2 regions of the Allobosea sp. genome follow, and region 2 is predicted to be linked to the other one. Evidence: riboswitches for the same ligand, from Rfam matches in the RefSeq annotation. Region 2 holds a riboswitch; the other holds the start of a gene.
The links. Region 2 has a riboswitch for cobalamin ahead of M9917_RS10050 (TonB-dependent receptor plug domain-containing protein). Riboswitches for the same ligand answer to the same signal wherever they lie in the genome.
Positions count from the first base shown of each region.

Region 1: linked by a shared signal. The riboswitch ahead of M9917_RS06480 (CbtB domain-containing protein) and the one ahead of M9917_RS10050 (TonB-dependent receptor plug domain-containing protein) in region 2 are both predicted to bind cobalamin.

Region 1 is NZ_JAMLIX010000001.1:1,363,054-1,374,888, forward strand. It holds gene cobG (precorrin-3B synthase) at 1-234, opposite strand, end outside; gene cobN (cobaltochelatase subunit CobN) at 231-3,521, opposite strand; gene cobW (cobalamin biosynthesis protein CobW) at 3,531-4,574, opposite strand; gene M9917_RS06470 (DUF1636 family protein) at 4,579-4,968, opposite strand; gene M9917_RS06475 (CbtA family protein) at 4,972-5,712, opposite strand; gene M9917_RS06480 (CbtB domain-containing protein) at 5,725-5,901, opposite strand; cobalamin riboswitch at 5,938-6,121, opposite strand; gene cobU (bifunctional adenosylcobinamide kinase/adenosylcobinamide-phosphate guanylyltransferase) at 6,199-6,720, shown strand; gene cobO (cob(I)yrinic acid a,c-diamide adenosyltransferase) at 6,734-7,342, shown strand; gene cbiB (adenosylcobinamide-phosphate synthase CbiB) at 7,346-8,323, opposite strand; gene cobD (threonine-phosphate decarboxylase CobD) at 8,322-9,323, shown strand; gene M9917_RS06505 (D-2-hydroxyacid dehydrogenase) at 9,424-10,395, shown strand; gene M9917_RS06510 (MFS transporter) at 10,415-11,647, shown strand; gene M9917_RS06515 (GMC family oxidoreductase) at 11,669-11,835, opposite strand, start outside.
Region 2 is NZ_JAMLIX010000001.1:2,180,527-2,192,361, reverse strand. It holds gene M9917_RS10065 (ABC transporter ATP-binding protein) at 1-438, opposite strand, end outside; gene M9917_RS10060 (FecCD family ABC transporter permease) at 435-1,436, opposite strand; gene M9917_RS10055 (ABC transporter substrate-binding protein) at 1,433-2,284, opposite strand; gene M9917_RS10050 (TonB-dependent receptor plug domain-containing protein) at 2,281-4,275, opposite strand; cobalamin riboswitch at 4,365-4,561, opposite strand; gene M9917_RS10045 (tripartite tricarboxylate transporter permease) at 4,808-6,313, opposite strand; gene M9917_RS10040 (tripartite tricarboxylate transporter TctB family protein) at 6,321-6,740, opposite strand; gene M9917_RS10035 (Bug family tripartite tricarboxylate transporter substrate binding protein) at 6,895-7,869, opposite strand; gene M9917_RS10030 (EthD domain-containing protein) at 7,917-8,579, opposite strand; gene M9917_RS10025 (alpha/beta fold hydrolase) at 8,617-9,927, opposite strand; gene M9917_RS10020 (aminopeptidase) at 9,941-10,990, opposite strand; gene M9917_RS10015 (LysR family transcriptional regulator) at 11,137-11,835, shown strand, end outside.

The sequences.
Region 1 (11,835 bases), 820 kb from region 2:
CTTCGGGTGGCTTGCGGCCGTAACCCCCCGCAGCTGCAGATTGGCGCGAGCCGAGATCTCGATCAGCCCGTTGCCGTGATCGGCCGCCAGTGCCGCGATCCGCCGCAGTTGCGCCGAGGTCAGCCTCGCGCCGGGCGGATGCAGCCTGACCAGCCAGCCGTCGCCCGTCTCCATCGGCTTCAGCGTGCCCGGGCACCAGCCGCGCCGCAGCGCTTCCTTCGGTGGGTGGCTCATTCTGCCGTCTCCCGTGCCAGGAAGGCGCCGACCGAGTTGCGCCGGCTGGTCCACAGGCCCCGCCGTGCGGCTTCATCCAGCCGTGCGCGGATCGCGGCGGCGGCCGGCGCATTGGCCGCCTCGAGCGTGGACCAGACCGCCGGATCGGCGCAATAGGCCTGGAAGACCGCGTCGAACAGCCCGTCCGCGACGGCGTCCGTGCCGGCCGCGAAGACGAAGAGCGTATCGACCGCCTCCGCGAGCTCCGCCGCGCCGCGCCAGCCATGGGCGAGCTGGGCGGCGATCCAGCGCGGATGCGTCAGCCGGCCATGGACGATGCGGGCGATGTCCTCAGCCAGGGTGCGCGCCTTCGGGGTCTCGGGATTGGCGCTGTCGAGGCTGTAGAGCGCGGGATCGGCGCCGAGCGCGCTCGCCGCCGCGGCGAGCCCGCCGATGACGTCGGCGGCGCTGCTCGCCTCGAGGATGTCGCGCCCTGGCGTGTCGCTGACATGGATGAAGGCGTCGGACGCGCGGATGCGCGCGGCGAAGCCGGCGTCGCTCGCGGCCGCGCCCTCCGGCCCGCCATAGGCGTGGTCGGAAGCTGCGAGATAGGCGGCGCCCAGCTCCGCGCGCCGGGTCCAGTCGCCGTCGAGCGCGCGGTCGGCCATCGCGGCGCCATAGCGGCCGGGCGCGGCGCCGAAGATGCGCGCGCCATCTTCGCCGCGCCGGCGGGCGGCGGCCGGCTCGTTCTCGTCATCCGGCTCGTCCAGCGCGGCAACCGCCCGCGCCGCCTGGTCGATCAGCGCGATCTGGCCGGGGAAGGTGTCGCGGAAGGTGCCGGAGATGCGCAGCGTCACGTCGAGACGCGGGAAGGAGAGCTTCGGCTGCGGGATGATCGCGAAGCCGGTGACGCGGGTCGAGGCGTCGTCCCAGAGCGGCGCGACGCCCATCAGCGCGAGCGCATGCGCGATATCCTCCCCGCCGGAGCGCAATGTCGGCGAGGCCCAGAGGTCCATGACGATCCGGCGCGGATAATCGCCATGCTCCTGGAGATGGCGGAAGACCACCGCCTGCGCCGCCAGCGCCCCCAGCCGGGCGGCGGCGCGCGTCGGAATCGCGCGCGGATCGAGCGTCGAGAGGTTGCGCCCGGTGGGCAGCACGTCCGGCCGGCCGCGATGCGGCGAGCCGGCCGGGCCCGGCGCCACGAAGCGCCCGTCGAGGGCGGCGATGAGGTTTTCGCATTCGTTCCGGGCGGAAGCGGGATCGGCCTCGGAGCGGCCGAAGACGTGCAGGCCTTCGCGGAAGGGCAGTTCGGCGATGTCGCAGAGATGGGCGTCGAGCCGCGTCAGCGCCTCGTTCATCGCCATCTCCGGCGCGACGCCGCAGGCGGCCGCGAGCCCGCTTTCGGCGGCGCGGGCGCGGATCTCGCCGGCGACGATCTCGGCCCGGCGCGGATCGAGCACCTGCGCCTGCGAGAACTCCTCGACGAGGTCGCGCAGCAGCGCGGTTTCGCCGGCCGCTTCCGTCTCAGCGAGCGGCGGCGGCAGATGGCCGAGCGTCACGGCGCAGAGCCGCCGCTTGGCCGGGGCCGCCTCGCCGGGATCGTCGACGACATAAGGATAGACCACCGGCAGCCCACCGACCGCGAGGCGCGGCCAGCAGGCGGCGGAGAGCGCCACCGCCTTGCCCGGCAGCCATTCCGTCGTGCCATGCGTGCCGAGATGGATCAGCGCGTCGATCGCCTCGCTTTGGCTGAGCGCACGATAGAAGGCGAGATAGCCGTGTGCCGGCGGGGCGTCGGGGTCGTGATAGCGCGCCTTGCGGTCGGGCGTGGCGTCGCGGGCCGGTTGCAGCGCGACGGTGAGCCGGCCGTAGCGCACGGCCCGGAAGCGAAAGGCGCCGTCGCGGCAGGCCGGATCGGCCTCAGGGGCGCCATGGGCGGCGAGGAGAGCGTCGCGGGCTGCGGCGGGGATGGCGGCGAGCCAGTCGCGATAGGCCGATAGCGGGATCGTGAGATCGGCGGGTCCGGCGGTGAGGGCCGTCATCAGGACAGCCCCGCCCGGACGGGCTTCGCCGACCGCGTAGCCCGCTCCCGCCAGCAGGTCGCGGATCGCCGCGACGCTCGCCGGCGTGTCGAGCCCGACCGCGAAGCCGGCCCGGCCGCCGCGCGCGGGATAATCCGACATCACCAGCGCGAGCCTTCGCCCGGCCGCGGGCTTCCGCGCCAGCGCGATCCAGCCGGCCGCGAGATCGGCCAGCGCGGCGATGCCTTCCGCATCGGGCACCAGCCGGCGGATGGCGAGATCAGTTTCCTCGGCCTTGAAAGCCACCGGAATCGCGCCGATGCGCCCGTCGAATTCCGGCAGCGCCACCTGCATGGCGAGATCGGCGGCGGAGAGGCCGCGCGGCGAGGCGTCCCAGGCTTCGCGCGGGCTGCCGACGGGGATGGCCTGCAGGATCGGGCAATCGGCGCCGTCGAGCACGAAATCGCCGCCCTCGCGAGCCGAGAAGGCGGTGGTGGCGACGATCAGCGCCGGCTTGCGGGTCGCGATCAGCGCGGCGAGTTCCGCCGTGACGATGGGGTCCTTCAGGCTGGTCAGCGCCAGCGGAAGGGCGGCGAGGCCGCGGGCGGCAAGGGCAGCGGCGATGGCGTCGGCCATGGCCGTATCGCCCGCCGCGACGCCGGAGCGGTAGAGCAGGAGCGGGACAAGCGGCCTGTCCGGCAGGGCGGCGAGGGCTTCGTGCCAGGGCTGGGCCGCGCCGTCGCGGCCGAGCGCGAAGAAGGCCGGGAGCGGAACGGGCGCGAGATCGCGAGTGTCCCGCGGAGCCTCGAGATAGCCTGCGATCCGCCGCAGCAGCCGGTGCATGTTCTGCGCTCCGCCTCCGGCCCGGAAATAGGCCGTGAGGGCGGCCGTGAACGCCGCCGGCACCGTCGCATGCTCGCTGAGCCGCGGATCGTCGCGCTCGTCGCCCGGCAGGATCGCGAGCGGGATGCCGCGCGCGCGGCAGGCGGCGCTAAGCTGCTCGACGCCGTAGCGCCAGTAGTCGAGCCCGCCGAGGCAGCGCAGCAGCACGAAGCGGCACCGCGCCGCCGTCTTCTCGATCAGGAGATCGACCGAGAGCGGATGCTTCAGCCGCCTGAGCGGGGCGAGCCTCAGCGAGAGCGCGCCGGCGCTACCGGCCGCCGCCAGCGCCGAGAGGTCGCTGTCGCTGAAGGAGAGGACCAGCACGTCTCCCGGCGGCAGGGCGAGATCGACGGCGTCCTCGCCGTCGTCCAGCCTGATCTCGCTGGTCGGGAGAAGATGCATCGCGCGATGTCACGCCCCCGTCAGCGCCGCTTCCACGGCTTTCAGGTCGAAGCCCTTGAGGCCGATCACGGTGAGGCGCCCGTCGCGCGCCTCGTCCGCGCCCCAGGGCCGGTCGAAATGATGACTGAGGCGCCGGCCGACGCCCTGCACGACGAGCCGCATCGGCTTGCCCGGTACGGCGGCAAAGCCCTTCAGGCGCAGCACGCCCTCGGCTTCCGCCGCCCTGGCGACGCGCGCCGACAGCTCTTCCGGCGAGAGACCCGCCGGCAGCGGCAGGGCGACGGAGTCGAAATCGTCATGGTCGTGGTCGTGCCCGCCCTCGCCATGATGCGAGGGGCGGGCGGCGAGATCGCTCTCGACGGCGGCGGCGAGGCCCAGGATCAGCGCCGGCTCGACCCTGCCATGGGCGGTCTCGACGATCTTGATCGCCTTCGGCAGATGCTCCGCGATCTCGGCCTTGACCCTGGCCCGGCCGGCTGCGTCGACGAGGTCGCTCTTGTTGAGCAGGATCAGGTCCGCGCAGAGGATCTGGTCCTCGAACACTTCCTCCAAAGGGTTGTCGTGCTCCACGGAGGTATCGGCCGCCTTCTGCGCGGCGAGGGCGGCGGGATCGTCGGCGAACTGGCCCTCGGCCACCGCCGGGCCGTCGACCACGGCGATGACGCCGTCGACCGTGACCCGCGAGCGGATCGCCGGCCAGTTGAAGGCCTGCACCAGCGGCTTCGGCAAAGCGAGGCCGGAGGTCTCGATCAGGATGTGCCGGGGCGGATTCGGGCGGTCGAGCAGCTTCTCCAGCGCCGGCACGAAATCATCGGCGACGGTGCAGCAGATGCAGCCGTTCGGCAGCTCGACCACGTCGTCCTCGGTGCAGCCTTCGATGCCGCAGCCGGCGAGGAAGGAGCCGTCGAAGCCGAGATCGCCGAACTCGTTGACGAGCACGGCGAGCTTCCTGCCCCCGGCATTCTCGAGGAGATGGCGCACCAGCGTTGTCTTTCCGGCGCCGAGGAAGCCGGTGACGATGGTGCAGGGGGTCTTTTCGAGCGGAGCGGTCATGATGTCATCCTTGCCGGCGCGCCGGCAGCGGCGGCACGCGCGCGACCACGCCCTTGCGGAAGGACTGCGGCCGCTCTTTCCAGGGAACGATGCCGTTGGCGCTGGCGGCATAAGCCTCCGCCGCGCCGACGATCTCGTCGAGATGGGTGTCGGTGTCGAGGTCGCCGATCAGATAGGTCCATTTGCCGTCGGCGCTGAGCGCGATGGTGCAGGGCCGCTTGCAGACGGCGAGGCATTCGACGGGCAGCACGGGAATCGTGCTGCCCCTGGCGGAAAGCCGCGCGGCGAGCGCCTCCGCGAGCGCGAGCCCCGGCTGGTCGTAACCCTCCGGCAAATCGGCGCGGGCGCGGCGGCAGGCCGTGCAGACATGGATGGCGAGGTCGCCCCCGGGCATGGCTCAGGCTGCTTCGGCGCGCCGGCTCAGCCAGGGCCAGAGCGTGCCGACCGCGAAGGCGGTGACGAGCCAGAGCGCGGCCTGGATGCCGAGCGAGAGCGAGGTGAAATGCGCGGCGAGCTCCGCCGGCACCTTGCTCTCCGGCGCAGGCGCGTGCGGCGCGCCGACGATGTGCGGCGCGAGGATCGCCGCGATCGCGATGAGCCTGAGCCAGGGTGCGTCGAAGCGCAGGAACAGGAAGAGCCCGATTGCCGTGGCGATCACGGTCGCGAGCCACCAGAGCTGGCGTTCCTGCAAGGCGGCGGAAGCCGCCCCCGGCAGCTCGGGCGCCAGCCCCATGCCCGGCGCGAGGCCGAAGGCGAGGAAGCCGCAGGCGCCCCAGATCAGCGCACGGCGCGGATCGATGGCGTCGCCCGCCGCGAGCATGCCGGCGATGAGCAGCGCCGCGAAGCCGATTCCCGTGCCGATCGTCGCGAGGCTGGTGAAGACGAGGCGCGAGAGGCCGTCCTCAGGCTTCCATTCGTCGGGCTCCGCGCCCCCGGCGTGATCGGTCCCGCCATGGGCGAGGATGATCCGCGCGCCGTCCGTGAAGGCGGCCTGCGCCGGCGCGGGCGCGGCGAAGGCGGTTTCGTAGGTTTCCGCCTTCAGGATGAGCGGGGTGGTGGTGACATGCTGGAGAGCGGCGACGATGAGCCCAGCCAGAAGCCCGGCCAGGATGCTGACCGCAAGAATGCGCGTGACCATGGATCGCTTGCCTCAGTGGCAGGGAAAGGCGAGGCCGTGGCGGGTGTCGTGCGCGGCGTTGTGCACGTTGGTCGAGGCCGCGAAGCCGGTCGTATAGACCAGCGCGATGCCGACGATCAGCGCGGCGGCGACGGCCTTGACGCGTTCCGAGACGCTGAGTCCGGTAGTGGAAACCGAAGCGGTGCTCATGGTGCTCTCCGTGGCCGCCCCGCCGGCAGCCGGTTGGATTTCTGCGGGTCGACGGCAGGTCTCCTGGCTCGCGGGCTCGATGTCCCCACCGCCTTCCCGGAGCAGCGCTCCAGTGGCCGATGGCGGGGAACACCCGCTTACAGTTGCGGGGGCAGCCGCGGTTTTCCACCGCGTTCCCTTTTCACCTCCTCGCGGAGGCACCGTCACCGGGATCATTAGCCTTCCGCGGGCCGCTGTGCAATGGAGGAAAGCTCCGCTCGCGGCCGGGAATGAGCGCGAGGGAAAGCCGGGCCACCGATGCAGCCGTCTCCGATCCCAGATCTCACCCTCGTGCTCGGCGGCGCCCGCTCGGGCAAGAGCCGCCATGCCGAGGCGCTGATCGAGGCGCTGCCGGCGCCCTGGACCTATATCGCCACGGCGCAAGCCCATGATTCGGAGATGGCCCGGCGCATCGCAGAGCACCGGGCGCGCCGCCCCTCGGGCTGGCGCACGATCGATGCCCCGCTCGCGCTGCCCGAGGCGATTACGGGCGCGCCGGCCGGGCGGCCGATCCTGGTCGACTGCCTGACGCTGTGGCTGACCAACCTGATCCTCGCGGAGCGCGATACGGAAGCGGCGCGCGAGGCCCTGATCGGCGCTTGCGAGCGTGTCCGCGCCCCGCTCGTGCTGGTCGGCAACGAGGTGGGCCTCGGCATCGTGCCGGAGAATGTGCTGGCGCGCCGCTTCCGCGACGAGGCCGGGCGGCTGCACCAGGCGCTTGCGGCGCGCGCGGCCAGCGTGGTCTTCATGGTCGCCGGATTGCCGATGCAAGTAAAATGAGATGGGTTAAATGATGACCGATGCCGAGGATGCCGCGCGCCACAAGGCCAGGATGGAGAAGCGCAAGGCGGTGCAGGACGCCGAAGTCGCCTCCAAGACGGTCGAGAAAGGCCTCCTGATCGTCAACACCGGCCCCGGCAAGGGCAAGTCGACGGCGGCCTTCGGCCTGATGCTGCGCGCGCTCGGCCATGGCTGGCGCGTCGGCATGGTGCAGTTCATCAAGGGCGCCTGGTCGACCGGCGAGCGCAAGGCGCTGGAGGCGTTCGGCGATCAGATCCAATGGTACAGCATGGGCGAGGGCTTTACCTGGGAGACGCAGGACAAGGCCCGCGATATCGCCGCCGCCGAGCGCGCCTTCGCCAAGGCGAAGGAGCTGATGGCCGATCCCGCGATCCGGCTCGTGGTGCTCGACGAGCTCAACATCGCGCTGCGCTACGATTACCTGCCGCTCGCCGAGGTGGTGGCGACGCTCTCGCAGCGCCGGCCCGACCTGCATATCGTCGTCACCGGCCGCAACGCCAAGCCGGAGCTGATCGCGGCGGCCGATCTCGTCACCGAGATGACGCTGGTGAAGCACCATTTCGCCGCCGGTGTGAAGGCGCAGCCGGGAATCGAGTTCTGATGGCTAGATCAGCACAGCCACCGCCCCCAGCGCTGCCAGCCCCCGGAGCTGCAGGCAGGCACGCCGATAGAGCCTAAGCGCCCGGCGGATGTCGGCGGCCGTCGCATCGGCCCGGCCGTCGCCCATCCAGTGGTCCTCGACGCGGGTCTCGCCATAGACGCGCGGCCCGGCGAGCCTCAAGCCTAGCGCCCCGGCCATCGCCGCCTCGGGCCAGCCGGCATTGGGCGAGCGGTGCCTGCCGGCGTCGCGCCGCAGCGTGCGCCAGGCGCCGCCGGCATCCGCCGCCGGATCGAGCGCGGCCGAGGCGGTGAGCAGCAGCGCCGCGAGCCGCGAGGCCGGCAGGTTGACGAGGTCGTCGAGGCGGGCGGAAGCCCAGCCGAAGGCGCGATGGCGCGGCGTGCGGTGGCCGATCATCGAATCGGCGGTGTTGACCGCCTTGTAGGCGGCGATGCCGGGAAGCCCGCCGAGCCCCAGCCAGAAGGCGGGCGCGACGATGCCGTCCGAGAAATTCTCGGCCAGGCTCTCGATCGCCGCGCGCGCCACCCCCGCCTCGTCCAGCGTTTGCGGATTGCGCCCGACGATCATCGCGACCGCCCGCCTGCCGCCTTCCAGCCCCTCGCGCTCCAGCCCTTCGGCGACGCGGGCGACATGCTCGTGCAGGCTGCGCTGGGCGATGAGCGTCGCGGCGAGGAGCGCGAGCGGAACGAGGCCGAGCGGCCCGATGGACAGGCACAGGCGCTGGACCGGCGCGGCGACGGCGACGACCGTGGCGATGATGAGGGCGAGCGCCAGCGCGCCTGCCGCCTTGCGCGCGGCGAAGGCGGCGCCGTCGCGGTTGAGTGCCCGGTCGAGCGCGCCGATCAGCCTGCCGATCCAGGTGACGGGATGGCCGATCGCGGCATAGAAGCGTTGCGGATAGCCGAAGGCCGCCTCGAGCGTCAGCGCGATGATGAGCAGCGGCAGGCTGGCGGAGAGGGTCATGCGCGTCGCGGTCGAGGAGGATATCTGGCATGGCGGCGATCTCGCCACGGCCCGCGCGCTCTTTCCGGAGGCGCCGCAGCCCTGGATCGATCTCTCCACCGGGATCAATCCGATCCCCTACCCGCTTCCGGCGCTGCCGTTAAGCCTGTGGACGCGCCTGCCCGGCGCCGACGACGAGGCGGCGCTCGCCGCCGCCGCCCGCGCCGCCTATCGCGTGCCGGACCATGCGGCAATCGTCGCGGCGCCCGGCACGCAGATCCTGATCGAATTGCTGCCGCGCCTCGCGCCGGCCGGCCCCGTCGCCGTGCTCGGCCCGACCTATGCCGAGCACGGCCATGCCTGGCGCAAGGCGGGCTTCGCGGTCGAGGAGGCGGCGGCGGTGCCCGAGGCGGCCGCGACCGTCGTCGTGGTCAACCCCAACAATCCGGACGGGCGGGTCATGCCGCGCGAAGATCTGAAGCGCCTCGCCCGACGCTCGGCCGCCCGTGGCGGCCTCGTCGTCGTCGACGAAGCCTTCGCCGATTTCACGCCCGATCTCAGCATCGTGCCGGAACTGCCGGAGGCGACGATCGTGCTGCGCTCCTTCGGCAAGAGCTATGGCCTGGCGGGCCTGCGGCTCGGCTTCGCCATCGCCGCGCCGGAGCAGGCGGCGAAGCTTACGGCGGCGCTCGGTCCCTGGTCGGTCGCGGGCCCCGCGCTTCATGTCGGCGCGCTGGCCCTGGCGGACCGGCGCTGGCTTGCGGCCGCGGGCGAGGCCCGCGCCGGCGATGCCGCGCGCCTCGACGCGCTCATCGCCCCGCATGGCCGCATCATCGGCGGCACCGGCCTGTTCCGCCTCGTCGAGACGCCGGCCGCGCCGGCGCTGTTTGCCCGCCTCGGCCGCCACGGCATCTATGTGCGCCGCTTCCGGGATGCGCCGCGGCGGCTGCGCTTCGGCCTGCCGGGCGATGCGCGGGCCTGGGCGCGTCTCGGCGCGGCGCTGGCTGCCGATGCGGCCTGAGCATCCCCGCCAGCGTGAGGGGCGCATGCAACGAGAGCGGGGACAGGGACCGGCGTGCCGGCTAACCTCCGCCGAGCGCGCATTCGGGGAGAGCGAGAGCATGGCATTCCTGCCGCCGGAAGGCGACCTGACGATCGGCTTCGCCCACCCCGTCTATGCTTTGCGCGAGCTGTTCCTCGCGCGGGGGCACGGCGCCCGGAGCTTCCAGGTCCGCAGCCTCGACGAGCTGCGCGAGCGCGCGCCGGAAGCGGACGTGCTCGTCGTTTCCGGCCTGTGGCGCAACGAGCTCATGGCGCGTCTGCCGAAGCTGCGTTTCATCCAGTCGGTCAGCGCCGGCACCGACCAGTTCGACAAGGCGGCGATCGCGGCGGCCGGCATCCGCCTCGCCAGCGCCCAGGGGGGCAACGAGCGGGCGGTCGCCGAGCATGCGATCGCGCTGATGCTCGCGCTCGCCCGCCAGATCCATTTCGCCCGCGACAACCAGGCGCGGCAGTACTGGCGCCCGATGATCGGCGACCTGACGGCCCGCGAGGACGAACTCGGCGGCAAGACGCTGGTCGTCGTCGGCCTCGGCCGCATCGGCCTGAGGCTGGCGAAGCTCGCCGCCGCCTTCGACATGCGCGTCGTAGGCGTGCGCCGCAGCGCCGCACCGCAGCCGCATGCCGAGGCGGTGGTCCATCCCGACAAGCTCGCCGAGGCGGTGGCGCAGGCGGATTTCGTCGTGCTGACCTGCCCGCTGACGCCCGAGACGGACGGGCTGATCGATGCCCGCATCCTCGCCGCGATGAAACCCTCCGCCTTCCTGGTCAATGTCGCGCGCGGCCGCGTCGTCGACGAGGTGGCCCTGATCGATGCGCTCGGCAACAGCGGCATCGCCGGCGCCGGGCTCGACTGCTTCCACGAGGAGCCGCTGCCGGCGGCCTCGCCCTTCTGGCGGATGCCGCAGGTCATCGTCACGCCGCACAGCGCCGGCGAGACGCGCGCCTATGAAGGCCGGGTGATCGATATCCTGCTCGACAATCTGCATCGCCTCGAACACGGGGAAGCGGGCCTGCTGAATCAGATCGTCTGAGCGGGGTCGGACGGCGGCCATGGCTTCGCCCGCATTTTCGCCAGCATTCCTGCGGCCCGGCGGGCCTTCGCTGATCGTGGCGCTCGGCGTCACGCAGACCTTCGGCTACGGCACGCTCTATTACCCCTTCACCGTGCTGGCGCCGCATATCACCGAAACCTTCGGCTGGGCGCCGGAATGGACCTTCGGCGGGCTGGCGGCCGGGCTCCTGCTCGGTGGCGCCGTCGCTCCGCTCACCGGCAGCCTGATCGACCGTTATGGCACGCGGCTCGTGATGACGGTCGGATCGGGAGCCGCCGGGCTCTCCCTGCTGGCGCTGGCGGAGGCGCGCGGCATCGTCAGCTATATCCTGGCGATGGTCGCCCTGCAGGCCGTGACCACCGCCGTCTTCTACGATGCCGCCTTCGCCGCGCTGACGCAGGCGCGCGGCCAGCAGGCGCGCCGCGCGATCAGCCAGATCACCCTGATCGGCGGCTTCGCCTCGACCCTGTTCTGGCCGCTCACCAGCGCCCTGCTCGCGATCCTCGACTGGCGCGGCATCTATCGCCTCTACGGCCTCGCGCAGCTCCTGGTCTGCCTGCCGCTGCATCTGGTCTTCCTGCCGGGGCGGGTGAAGCGGCCGGTCGTCCCGCCGGTCGCGGCTGCCGCCGCCGCGGCGGTGCCGGCGCCCGAGCCGGCCTATCTGACGGGCAAGCGCCGCAGCCGCGCCTTCCTGCTGCTGGCGCTGGCCTTCTCGTTGCAGGGCTTCGCCATTTCGGCCGTGACCATGCATATGCTGGCGCTGTTGCAGGGCTTCGGGCTCGCCGCCACCGCCGCGGTCGCTGTCGGCGCGATAATCGGGCCGGGGCAGGTGGTCGGGCGGCTCGGAGAGATGCTGTTCGGCCGCAGCGTCGAGCCGGTGACGACGGCCTGGTTCTGCGCCTGGCTGATGCCGTTCGGCTTCGCCCTGCTCCTGGTCGGCGGGGATCTGCCGATCGTCGCGGGGCTGTTCGCCGTCGCCTTCGGTGTCAGCATGGGGCTGACCTCGATCGTGCGCGGCACCGTTCCGCTCCAGCTCTTCGGGCCGACGGGCTTCGGCGCCATGCTGGGCAAGCTCGCCGCGCCCGGCCTCGTCACCAGGGCGGCGGCGCCGTTCATCTTCGTCGTCTCGCTGGAGCGGGGCGGCGTCGTGGTCTCGACGCTGCTGCTGATCGCCGTCTCGGCGCTGGCCGCCGTGGCGCTGATGCTGCTGGCGCGCCTGCGCCGCGTCTGAGCCTGCCGCGCCGGGCCGGCATCATGCGCCGCCGGAGCGCGCGTCCTCCTTCAGCATCGCCACGCCTTTCTCCGCGATCATCATCGTCGGGTTGGCGGTGTTGCCGGAGGTGATCGCCGGCATCACCGAGGCGTCGATGACGCGCAGGCCCGAGACGCCGCGCACCCGAAGCCGCCCGTCGAGAACCG
Region 2 (11,835 bases):
ACGCCGCTGCTCGCCGCCCGAGAGCGTGCCCAGCGTCCGGTCGCCGAGATCGGCGGCGTCGCAGGCTTGCAGGGCCCGTGCGATCGCAGCGTCATCGGCCGGCGACAGCCCGGAGAAAGGGCGGCGGTACGGCAGGCGCCCCAGGCCGACCACGGCCTCGACCGAGAGCGGCCAGGCCGCCTCGCCGCCCTGCGCCAGATAGGCGACGCGCCGGGCGAGCGCCTGCCGGCCGAGCGCGGCGGCCGTTTCGCCGTCGTAGCGCACCGTGCCGCCCGCCGGCGGGCTCAGGCCGGCGAGGACGCGAAGCAGCGTGGTCTTGCCGGCACCGTTGGGGCCGACGAGGCCGAGGCATTCGCCCGGCCTCACATCGAGATCGACGTCGCGCAGGATCGGCTTGCCGCCGAGCGAGACGGTGATGGCGCGGGCCTCGACGGTCATCGCGCCTCCCGCCGCATGCGGTCGACCAGGCTGAACAGGAAGGGCGCGCCGATCAGCGCCGTCACCACGCCGAGCTTGAGCTCCGGCCGGATCGGCGCCAGCCTGAGCGCCGTATCGGCGGCGAGCACCAGGATGGCGCCGCCGAAGCCGCTGACCGCCAGCAGCCGGCCGGGCCGGTTGCCGACCAGCGGCCGCAGCAGATGCGGCACCACGAGGCCGACGAAGCCGATCGCGCCCGCAACCGCGACGGCGCTGCCGACCGCCAGCGCCGTGCCGCCGATCAGCCGGGCGCGCAAGCCGGCGAGGCCGACACCGAGGCTGGCGGCGGTGTCGTCGCCGAGCGTCAGCGCGTCGAGGGCCGAGGCCGTCGAGAGCAGCAGGCCCCAGCCGACGAGCATCAGCGGCAAGGCGAGCAGGACATGGGTCGGGCTGCGGTCGGCGAGCGAGCCCATCAGCCAGAACACGATCTCCAGAGCGGCGAAGGGGTTGGGCGCGAGGTTGAGCGCGAGCGCGGTCGCGGCACCGGCGAAGCTGTTGAGCGCGACGCCGGCGAGGATCAGCGTGGTGGTGCCGGCCCCGCGGCCGAGCAGGATGAAGAGCACGAGCGTCGCGAGCACCGAGCCCGCGATGCCGCCGAGCGGCAGGGCGAGCGCGAAACCGGCCGAGAGCCCGGAATAGAAGGTCAATACCGCACCGAAGGCGGCGGCGCTGGAGATGCCGATGACGCCGGGCTCGGCCAGCGGGTTGCGCAAGAGCCCCTGCAGCGCCGCGCCCGAGAGCCCGAGGCTGAAGCCGACGAGCGCGCCGAGCAGGGCGCGCGGCAGGCGCAACTCCCACAGCACCAGTGCCGGAAGCGTCGGCCGGCCGGCGAGAAGATCACCGAGAGCCGCGCCGAGATCGAGCGGTGCATAGCCGATGGCGACCGAAAGCACGAAGACGGCGAGCGTCGCCAGCGCGAGCAGCGCGACCAGCAGCATGAGCGGCGGGGTCCCTCTCATCGGGCTTCCCCGGCGGCCCTGGCGAGCAGATCGACGGCGTCTAGCACGCTCGGCCCGGCGCAGGTCCACAGCCGCGACGGCAGGGCGACGAGCGTCAGCCGCGCGCCGAGCTTGCGGATCAGCGGATGGTGCAGGATCTCTGTGGCGAGCGAGGGCGGCCCATCCGGCGTGTCGTTGAGGATCAGCATCTGCGCCCCGCCGAGCGCCACGGTCTCCAGCGCGATCCGGCCATAGCTCTCGATGCCGAGGCTGGCGGCGATGTTATCGAGGCCGGCGGCGTTCAGGATCTCGTCGACCAGCGAGCCGCGCCCGACGGCGAAGCCGTTGGGCTGCAGGACGATGGCGCGGAGACGGTGGGCCGGTCGCCTCGCGGCGATCGCGGCGAGGCGCGCATCGATTTCGGCGATCAGCGCGGCGCCGCGCGCCTCCTCGCCGATGAGCGCCGCCATCTCCGCGATCTGGGCGCGCATCTCGGCGAAGCTGCGCGGCACGCCGAACTCGCGCACCGGGATGCCGGTGCGTTTCAGCAGCGCGACCGTCGTGCGGGTGGTATAGGCGCCGGCGACGACGAGGTCCGGCTTCGCCGCCAGGACCTCCTCGGCGAGGCCGTGATTGACCCCGACCGCGCGGGCCGCCTGCGCCATGTTGGCATTGCGCGGATCGCGCGAGAGCCAGGTGACGGAGGCGATGCGGTCGCGGCCGGCCAGCCGCAGGACGAGTTCGTCCGTGCACAGGTTGAGCGAGACGATGCGCTCGGGCTTCGGCTTGGCCGAGAGCGCTCCCGCCGCGGTGCCGGCCAGCACCGCGGCGAGAACGATCGTCGAGCGTCGCGCGCGAAAAAGCCTCATCCGCCCAAGGCTACCCTGATCCCGCCGAAAGCGCCGAATCCAGGCACGAGGAAGCCGACCGGATTCTCCCAGCGCTTGTCGAACAGGTTGTCGACGCGACCGAAGACCGTGACCTTGTCGGTCGCCTTGTATTCGGCGACGAGGTTGACCAGCGTCGCGCCCTTGGCCTTGAGGCGCGGCACCGAGAAGTCGCGGTTGCCGTCGACCCAGGGGCCGACATAGAGCACTGTCGCCGAGAGGGTGAGCTTCTCCATCGGCGTCCAGGTCGCGGTGGCGCTGGCCTTGTGGCGCGGCCGGCGCAGCAGTTCCTGCCGGGCGATCTCGTCCTTGGCCAGCGTGAAGGTGTAGTCGGCGCGGATGCGGAACTGCGGCGAGATCTCCAGCGCGGCGAAAGCCTCGGCACCCTTCGTCTCGGCCTTGCCGACATTGGCGTAGGAATCGAAGGTCGCGTTGGTGACGATCAGGTTGTCGATGTGGTTCTGAAACCAGGTCGCGCCGAATTGCAGTTTGCGGTCGAAGAGCGGCTGCTCGAAACCGACATCCCAGCCGCGGCTCTCCTCCGGCTTCAGGTTCGGGTTGCCGTGGAAGTTGAAGCCCGGGCGATAGTCGACGAAGAGCTCGTTCAGCGTCGGCGCCTTGAAGCCGGTGCCGTAGCTCGCCTTCAACCTGGTTTCCGTGCCCGGAACGATGACGGCCGGCGCGATGCGCCAGGTGGTGTGCCCGCCATAGCTGTCGTCGTCGTCGTGGCGGATATTGGCGGCCAGGAAGAAGCGGTCCTGGATATTGCCCTGGTATTCGAGGAAGCCCGCCTTGTTGCCGTTGGAGGCGGTGAGATTCGTCGTCTCCAGTCGCTCGCGCTCGTATTGCAGGCCCATGATCAGGTTGTGGCCCTTGGCGATCTCGTAATCGCCGCGCCAGTCGACCTTGGTGCGCTCGCCGCGATAGTCCGTCGGCAGGCCGAGAAGGCCGAAGGCGTTGGGGGTGCGGCTGAAGCGATCCTGGTTGGAAAAGGAGACGCCGTAGCGGTTGACGAAGCGCCCGGCGAACGGGTCCCAGACCACCTCGCCACGGGTCAGGAACTGCCCGTAGTTCTGGCTCGAGCGATACGGCGTCGGGCGGCTCGGGAAGCCGGCATCATAAGTGTTGAGGAACTTGCCGTCGGTATAGCGGCCGGTCCAGTTGAGCCTGAGCGTGTCGGTGAGGGCAAAGCCCAGCCGGCCGGAATAACTATAGCTGTCGAAGGCGTCCGGCCGCACGCGCTGGCCTGGAGGGGTGAGCTGCTTCGGCACGGTATCGTTCGAATCCGAACGGAAATGGCTGACGTTGAAGGCGTAGTCGAAGCGGTCGTCACCGCCGCTGAAGCCCGCCGCCTGGTTGAAGGTGCCGTGCGAGCCCGCCTCGACGCGGGCTGTGACCTTCGGCGGCCCCTCGCCGCGCTTCGTCGTGATCGAGATCACGCCGCCGATCGCATTGGCGCCGTAGAGGCCGCTCTGCGGGCCGCGCAGCACCTCGATACGCTCGATGTCGTCGGTCGTCATCGAGCCGAAATCGAAGGAACGGTTCGGCGTCGCCGGGTCGTTGGCCTCGATGCCGTCGATCAGCACCTTGACGTGGTTGGAATTGGTGCCGCGCATGAAGACCGAGGTCTGGCCGCCCGGCCCGCCGGTCTGGACGATGTTGAGGCCGGGCACGGCGGCAAGCGCCTGCGGCAGGGTGCGGCGCTGCTGCTGCGCGATCTCCTGCGCCGTGACGACGGTGACGGAGCTTGCGACCTCGCGCGCCGGGGTCGGCCTGCCGGTCGGGCTGACGACGATCTCGTCGAGGGCGATGGCGCCCTGCCCGGCCGGCGGCGCCGGCTGACTCTGCGCGAAGACCGGGCCGGCGGCGCAGGCCAGGCCGAGAAGCGAAACGGAAAACAGGAGACGGCCGCATCCCGCGGCGGGCTGGAAGGGGATCACGCTGGAGACCTCGGGCGTTGACGTCAGTGGCACGTCACCGCGAACGCGATCTCCCATCGGCCGCGCGAAAGGCGGCGAACGGTCGAATCAGCGATCGGCTCACCCCGTCCGAACGTGTCCGCGTGTGACCACGGCTGACGGCAGGTCTCCTGGCTCGCGGGTCGGTGCCCTTCGCCGCCTTCCCAGGTCCGAGGCCCCAGTGGCGTCTGGCGAAAGGCTCGCCGCTTACAGTTGCGGGGGCAGCCGCGGCATGAGGAGGCACCCCCCGCACCGCGTTCCCTTTTGATCCCGTGAGGGAACCGTCCCGAAGACGGGTAGAGCGGAAATGCCGCGGCGTCAATGATACCAACGGTAGCCGGAATCCGGACCAGCCTCGCTCTCGAACATCTCGATCCTCGCGGCGCTTATTGACAATCCTCTGCAACTGTTCCCACGGCGACGCATATGCAGTCGGATTCTCATCCTGCATGTCCGCCGCAGCAGGCTGGCTCCGCGGATATACGATCGTAGGATAAAACAGCTAGGACGAATTTGTGACACAACCGAAGTCTGCCCGCATAGGGGATCAGCTTTCCTCAACGAAAACCCGATTTCGTCGTTCGGCGATCATCGGCAGGCTCATGGAAACCAACAGCGTGACTGCGAGCACCAGCAGGACAGCGCTGATCGGGCGGGTGATGAACACGCTCAAGTCCCCGTCGGCCAGGATGAGGGCGCGGCGGAAATGTTCTTCCAGCATCGGGCCGAGGATAAAGCCGAGGATGAACGGAGGAATCTCACAGTCGAGCTTCGAGAGCGCGTAGCCGAGCAACCCCGAAATGATTATCTGGTAGACGCCGAAGGTAGCGTTGTTCACGCTATAGACGCCGATGCAGCAGAACACCAGGATGGCGGGGAATAGAACATGGTATGGTACCCGCAGCAAGGAGACCCAAACCCCGATCAATGGCAAGTTGAGGATCACCAGCATCGCATTGCCGATCCACATTGACATGATCAGGCCCCAGAACAGGTCGGGTTTGTTGTTGATGACGTTCGGCCCGGACTCGATCCCCTGCATGATCATTGCGCCTATCATCAGCGCCATCACCGCGTTGGAAGGCACGCCCAGCGCCAGCATCGGAATAAAAGAGGTCTGGGCACCGGCGTTGTTGGCGGATTCGGGCGCCGCGACCCCCTCGATTGCGCCTTTGCCGAATTCGGCAGCATTGGACGACACTCGCTTTTCGAGATTATAGGCGACGAAGGACGACAGCATGGCGCCGCCGCCCGGCAGTACGCCGAGGACCGATCCGATCGCCGTTCCCCGGATCGATGGCGGAATAATCCTTTTGAAATCGCTGAGTGAAGGCCAGATGCTGCCGACCTCGCTGATCGTCCCCTGCGACTCGTCTGTCGCCTCGAAGTTGCGGAACATCTCGACGATGCCGAACGTGCCGACGGCAATCGCGACCAGGTCCAGCCCGTCGAACATCTCGGGCATCCCAAAAGTGAAACGCTCGGCGCCGGTGTAGATATCGCTCCCGGTCAAGCCGAGCAGCAGGCCGAGCGTGACCATGCCAATCGCCTTCAGCACCGACCCCGACGCCAGTGCGATGGAAGACACCAGCCCGAGGGTCAGCAGCGCGAAATATTCCGCCGCTCCGAAACTGAGGGCGACCGTGGTTAGAGGTATCGCGACGAAGGCGATGAGCAGCGTCGCCATGCTGCCGGCGAAGAACGAGCCGAGCGCCGCGGCTGCGAGCGCTGAACCCGCCTTGCCCCGCCGCGCCATCTGATAGCCATCGATGGTGGTGACCGATGATGCCGCCTCCCCCGGCAGGTTGATCAGAATTGCCGTGGTTGAGCCGCCATACTGGGAGCCGTAATAGACCCCCGCCAGCATGATCAGCGATGTGGTCGGATCGAGGCCGAAGGTCAGCGGCAGCAACATAGCGATGGTGGCGAGCGGCCCCAGCCCCGGCAGCACACCGATCGCCGTTCCCAGCAGGACGCCGGCGAAGCAATAGCCAAGGTTGATCGGCTGGCCGGCGACGGAGAGTCCGAGCGCGAGATGATCGAACATTTCCATGTTCGCCTCAGTAACCGAACCATGGGCCGAGCACGGGAACCGGCAGCCTTACACCCCACGCGAAGATCGCGGTCGAAAGGATCGCCAGCCCGGCGCTGACCAGCACTGCCTTGCCAAAATGCAGTTCCTTGCTGGCCATCGACGCCACCAGCGAGGTCAGAAACACCACGGGCAGCAGACCAAGCCCTTCGAGGGTTCCCGCGAAGACGACGACAGCGACCGACAGGAAAGCCACCGCCCGCCAGGGAACCTGGCCAAACACAGCCTCCTTTCCGGCGAAAAGCGAGCGGACGACGACAGCCAAGCCGATCAACGCCAGGACAAGCGACAGCAGAAGCGGCACATAGCCAGGCCCCATCCGCGAGGCCGTGCCGAGAGGCAGATCCAGCGACATCTTCCCGTAGAGCAGGCCGACGATGATGTACACGCCGCCTGTCAGGAGGTCTTTCCGGCTGAACGTCATAGTGAGGACCCCCGTTTCACGGCTGCCGGCAGTCAAGCAACCTCGGGCCAGTCACGAAGCCTCGAAGTCCGGCCGCGCTTCTGGCAGGCCGGGACTCGATGCGGCGGGTTGCGGCAGATTACTGCAAAGTGATGCCAGCCTGCTTGATGATACCGCCCCAGCGCTCGAGTTCGGAGTTTATTTTGATCTGCAGTTCCTTTGGCGTGCCGGGCGTGATCGCGACGCCTTGCGCCTCCAACTTCTCGCGCAGCGCCGGCACTTCAAGCGCGGCATGGAATGCGGCATTGAGCTTGGCGACAATTTCGGGCGGCGTTCCGGCTGGAGCGAGCAGCCCGTACCAGATGCTTGTTTCATAGCCGGGCAAGCCGGATTCATCGACGGTCGGGATTTCGGGCAGCAATGGAGTCCGCTTCAGCCCAGCGAACGCAATGGCGCGGGCCTTGCCGCCTTCAACCGCCGACCAGACCGTATTCTTCGACGCGATGATGAAGTCGAGTTCGCCGGACATCAAATCGACGACGGCCGGAGCGCCGCCTTGGTAAGGTACGTGACGCGCCTTGATACCCGCCGTGTGGGCGAAGAGCTCGCCGGAGAGATGCAGCCAGGAGCCATTTCCCGCGGAGCCGAACTTGAGTCCGCCGGGTTTGGATTTGCCGAGCGCCACCAGGTCGCTCACCGACCTGACCGGAAGCGCTGCGTTCACGAACAAGAACCCCGGAACAACCGCGAGCTCTGTGATCGGCGTAAAGCTTTTGATTGTGTCGTAAGGCAGCGTCTTGTTCAGCAACGGCGCATGGATGAAGTCGTTGTAGATCAACAGGATTGTGTAACCGTCAGGTTTTGCCTTGGCGACGAAATTGGTGCCGATGATCTGTCCAGCCCCAGGCCTGTTGTCAACCACTACCGGCGAGCCAAGAGACTTCGAGACCTCGTCGGCTAGGAGGCGGGCAATGAAGTCGGCGCTACCCCCGGGAGGCGTCGGCAGAACGATGCTAATCGGTTTGGATGGAAACTTGGATTGCGCCTGGGTGCCTCCCCATGATCCAAGCAACAGGACTGCGGCAGCCAACGCGGACACCAGATGTTTTCTCATTTCCTCCTCCTTTGTTATATTGAATGTTTATCGCCTCTGATCGTTCGCTATCTGAAACGTATCGGGTCGGCGAGGATGCGCTCGCTACCGAAGCTCACTGGGCTCAAGACCGCGCTGGCGTTCTCGCCGTCCGCTGCGCAGACATGCGCCAGCGCCGCCTCCAGGGATGAGAACCAGACAATGTCTGCCGCGTCGCAGGTAAGAGGTGCGCTGCCGTCGAACTCCCGATGCACAACCTGTTCGTGGCCAGCCAGCTTTTCGGTATCCAGGCGATCGGCGTATTCCTCAACGAAGGCAGCCCGAAATTCTCCTGGCGTCACGTCGGAACGGCGCCTCAGGAAGGTGATCAGCTTGACAGCGCGATCCTCCGCTGGTGGCGCCTTCCTGACGATACGGTCGCCCTCGACGACGACGAGCTTCGACATGTCCACGAAGGCGTGCGCGTCCGGGCCCGTCTCTCTCTTGTAGCCTTCGGAGGCAAAGGCATCTCGCATCGACTGGGCATCATCGAAATCGAGCTCGGCGCAGAGATCGAAGTTTGGATGCGGCAGCGGCCGTAGGCCGCCCACGAAGAGCGGATGGTTCTGAACGTAGCGCCGCAGGCCGGGCAGATGAAGCGCACTCGGCCCGTGCACCTCGCGCCAGTGCTGGGCAAACGATGCCCTGGAGACGCCCGCCTTCCTGGGTGCAACCGCCAATCGCGTATACATTCGTCGGGTACTCCTCGTCAGGCGGCGGCCGCCGTTCTCAAACCACTCCCGAGCGGGAGAGGAAATCCAGCACCTGAGCACCATGCTCTTCAGGCTGCTCGATATGCGAGAAATGCCCGACGCCCGGCGGCAACAGAATTTCGACCTTGGGCGAGTTCACCAGCCGTTCCGCGCTTTCCCGCACGGCCGTTTCGCTGACGATCCAGTCGTCCTGGCCGCGGATGAACAGCACCGGACAGCGAATCTGCTTCATGCGGGAGCGGTAGTCGAAATTGCCGTAGGCCGTCAGATCGGCCTGGATACTGATCGAGGAGTAGCAGCGCACTTCCCACATCAGATAATCCCGCACCTGCTGGCGCGTCCGATGGCCGGTGCGGTCGATGGTGCGGGCGATATGGTGATAGGCCGGATTGATCCTCGGATGATCCATCATCGCGAGCGCGGCCGGCGACTTGGTCGTCGGTGTGTAGTCCGCGCCCTGGAAGGAGATGGCCGCCGCCACCTCGCCCGGATAGTCGCCGGCAAGCTGCAGCACAAGATTGCCACCGACGGAGCAACCCAGGACGACGACCGGCTTCGTGATGCCGACGGCCCTGCGGAACGCCCCGATGAACTGCGAGATCGCATCCATCGTGGACAGGCACCGGTTGCCGTCCAGCGGCCAGGATTTGCCGTGGCCCGGCAGGTCGACAGCATAGAAGCGACCGCTGCCGCAGACGACGTCGGCGAATTTCTGCCACTGCCGGCAGTCGCGGCCGGCGGTATGAATGCCGAGGAAGACGACCTTGCCATGATCGTCGCCGGCCGTCTCGTAATAGGTCCGCACGCCGTCGACATCGACATAATGGCCGGTGATCGGGTTCTTCGTCGACCAGGTGAACGCCGGATCGTGGCCCGCTGGCATCGGCTTCGACACGACCGCGATGCCGGCTTTCGCCGCCGCCTTGGGCAGCAGCCGCGTGAAATGCGCCATCGCTTGCGCCTCGGCGGAATAGCGGACGCGGTCGCCCCGGATGATCGTGCTGCCGAAGGGCTTGACGATCGCCTGGGTGAGATCGATCAGGCCGACGAACATCTTGACCCAATCGCTCTTCGGGCCGGTGATCTCGTAAAGCCATCCGCTCGAATGGCCCTCGTCCCCGGTCACGGCGACGATACGTCCCTGGCGGAAGCAGAGGTTGTATCCGTCGTCGCCGATGCCAAGGCGGACCCAGCCGTCGAGATGCTCGGCGAAGATCGGAAAGCCTGAATCCTGCGCGCAGATCTCGGCCATCGCGGCGAGGATGGCGGCCACGGTGTCGCGGCTGACTTCGGGAAGGGAAGCCGGGTCGGAAGAAGCGATGTTCATGGCGGGATTCTCTTCAGAAGGGCCGCGGAGTGACAAGGATTTCGCCGCGCTCGACGACGACGGTCCCGTCGACCGCGAGCGTTGGCTCGGTCATGATCCCGTCGAGATGCAGCGAGCTCTGGTATTTGCAGCGCCACGAGCCATCGAGCGCGTTCAGGCCCGAACCGCAGGCGATGTGGACATGGCCATAGACCTCCTTGTCCTCGAAGGAGCTGCCGATCGAGCGGGCGGCATAGTTGGTCCCGACGGCCAGCTCGCCGATGTAGCGGGAATATTCGTCGCCGTGCCGGTCGAGGATGCGCTCCAGTGCACGCGCCTCCGCACCGCCCGAGATGCTGACGATCTTGCCGTCTTTCAGGTCCCAGATAATCGGCTCGCGCAGCAGCCCCACTTCCATCATGAAGGCATCGAGCACGATGCGGCCGTTGCCCGAGTGCTCCTGCGGCGTCGTGTTGACCTCGCCGCCGGGGTAGACGATCGTGCGGGCGCCGTTTTCAAACCGGCTGTAATAGGCGGAGAAGTTCCTTCCCGTCATGTCGAAGGTGACATCCGTGCCCTTCGGCGACGTCAAATGGATGCTCGTGCCCTTGTTCAGAGCGTCCCGCGTCTTGATCGAGATGTCGCGGACGATGTCGACATCGGCCCTGGCCGCACCGCTGACCAGCATGTCCTCGGTGACGTTGGACATCACGACATAGCGCACCTTGTGCTCAAGCCGGGCCACATGGCACGCCTTGCTGTGCGAGATGCTGCGACTGCAGCAATTGATCAGGATATCGCAGCTCTTCATCGCCGCCGCCACCGCCGGCGGCGGCTCCGCGCTCGGAACCGCCAGCGGCTCCATCACCGTGATGCTGACGGTGCCGCCATCGCCGCGGATGGCGCCGGCGATGGAATAGTAGACGAGCGGGCTGATCTCGGTGTCGGTGACGATGCAGACCTGCTCGCCTGGCTTGATCGCCAGCGTCTCCCTTGAGAAGCGGGTGGCAGCAGCGCCGATCTGGAACAGGCGTCCCGGCTTCGCAGCCGTGTCGACCATCTCGTACCAATATTGGTTTGCCAACTTGTCCCTCGCCACGGTCATTTACGGAACCGGCTCCCATTCTTTTTGTCGGAGCCTCTTGAGCGTGGCCAAGCTGGCATCAAAGATCAAATGATGTTAGATGCTAATTCTCAATCAATTTTTTTGATGCCTCAGGGGACAGCACTATGACTCTGAAGCAGTTGCAGGCATTCTATTGGATCTGCCGAATGGGCGGCTTTTCGGCTGCGGCAAAGCGGTTGAATTCGACGCAGACGGCGATCTCGATGCGCATTCGCGAGTTGGAGCAGAGTTTCGGCGTAAAGCTCTTCGAACGCGGAGGCCGGGAACTTCGCATGACCAGCAAAGGCAGGGAACTATACCCGCTTGCCGAAGAACTTTTGGAGAAGACGGCCCGCATCCAGTCGGCGATCTCCGATCCAGCTTCGATGTCCGGCATGGTGCACCTCGGCGTTACCGATTTCATCGCGGTGACCTGGCTGCCGCTGCTGGTCCGCGCCATCGAGGAAAAATTTCCGAACGTCCTGGTCGAAATGGACGTCGATCTCGGCCCCAACATCCAGCACAAGATCGATTCGGCCGAAGTCGACCTCGCCTTGATGCCGGGGCCTCTGCCGGGGCGTCATTACCTTCACCGGCACCTGGGCTCGGTCGAGTTCGCCTGGATGGCGAGCCCTTCGCTCGGCGTGCCGGACAAACTCGCACATGAAGATCTAGAACAGCTCCCGCACCTCTCCCTCCGAAAGGCGTCCAATTCCTACAATCTCGTCCAGGACTGGCTAAGCGCACGTAACATCCGGTTCCGCAGGACCTACTTCTGCGCCAACATGCAGGTGCTGATATCGCTCACGCTGGACGGGCTCGGC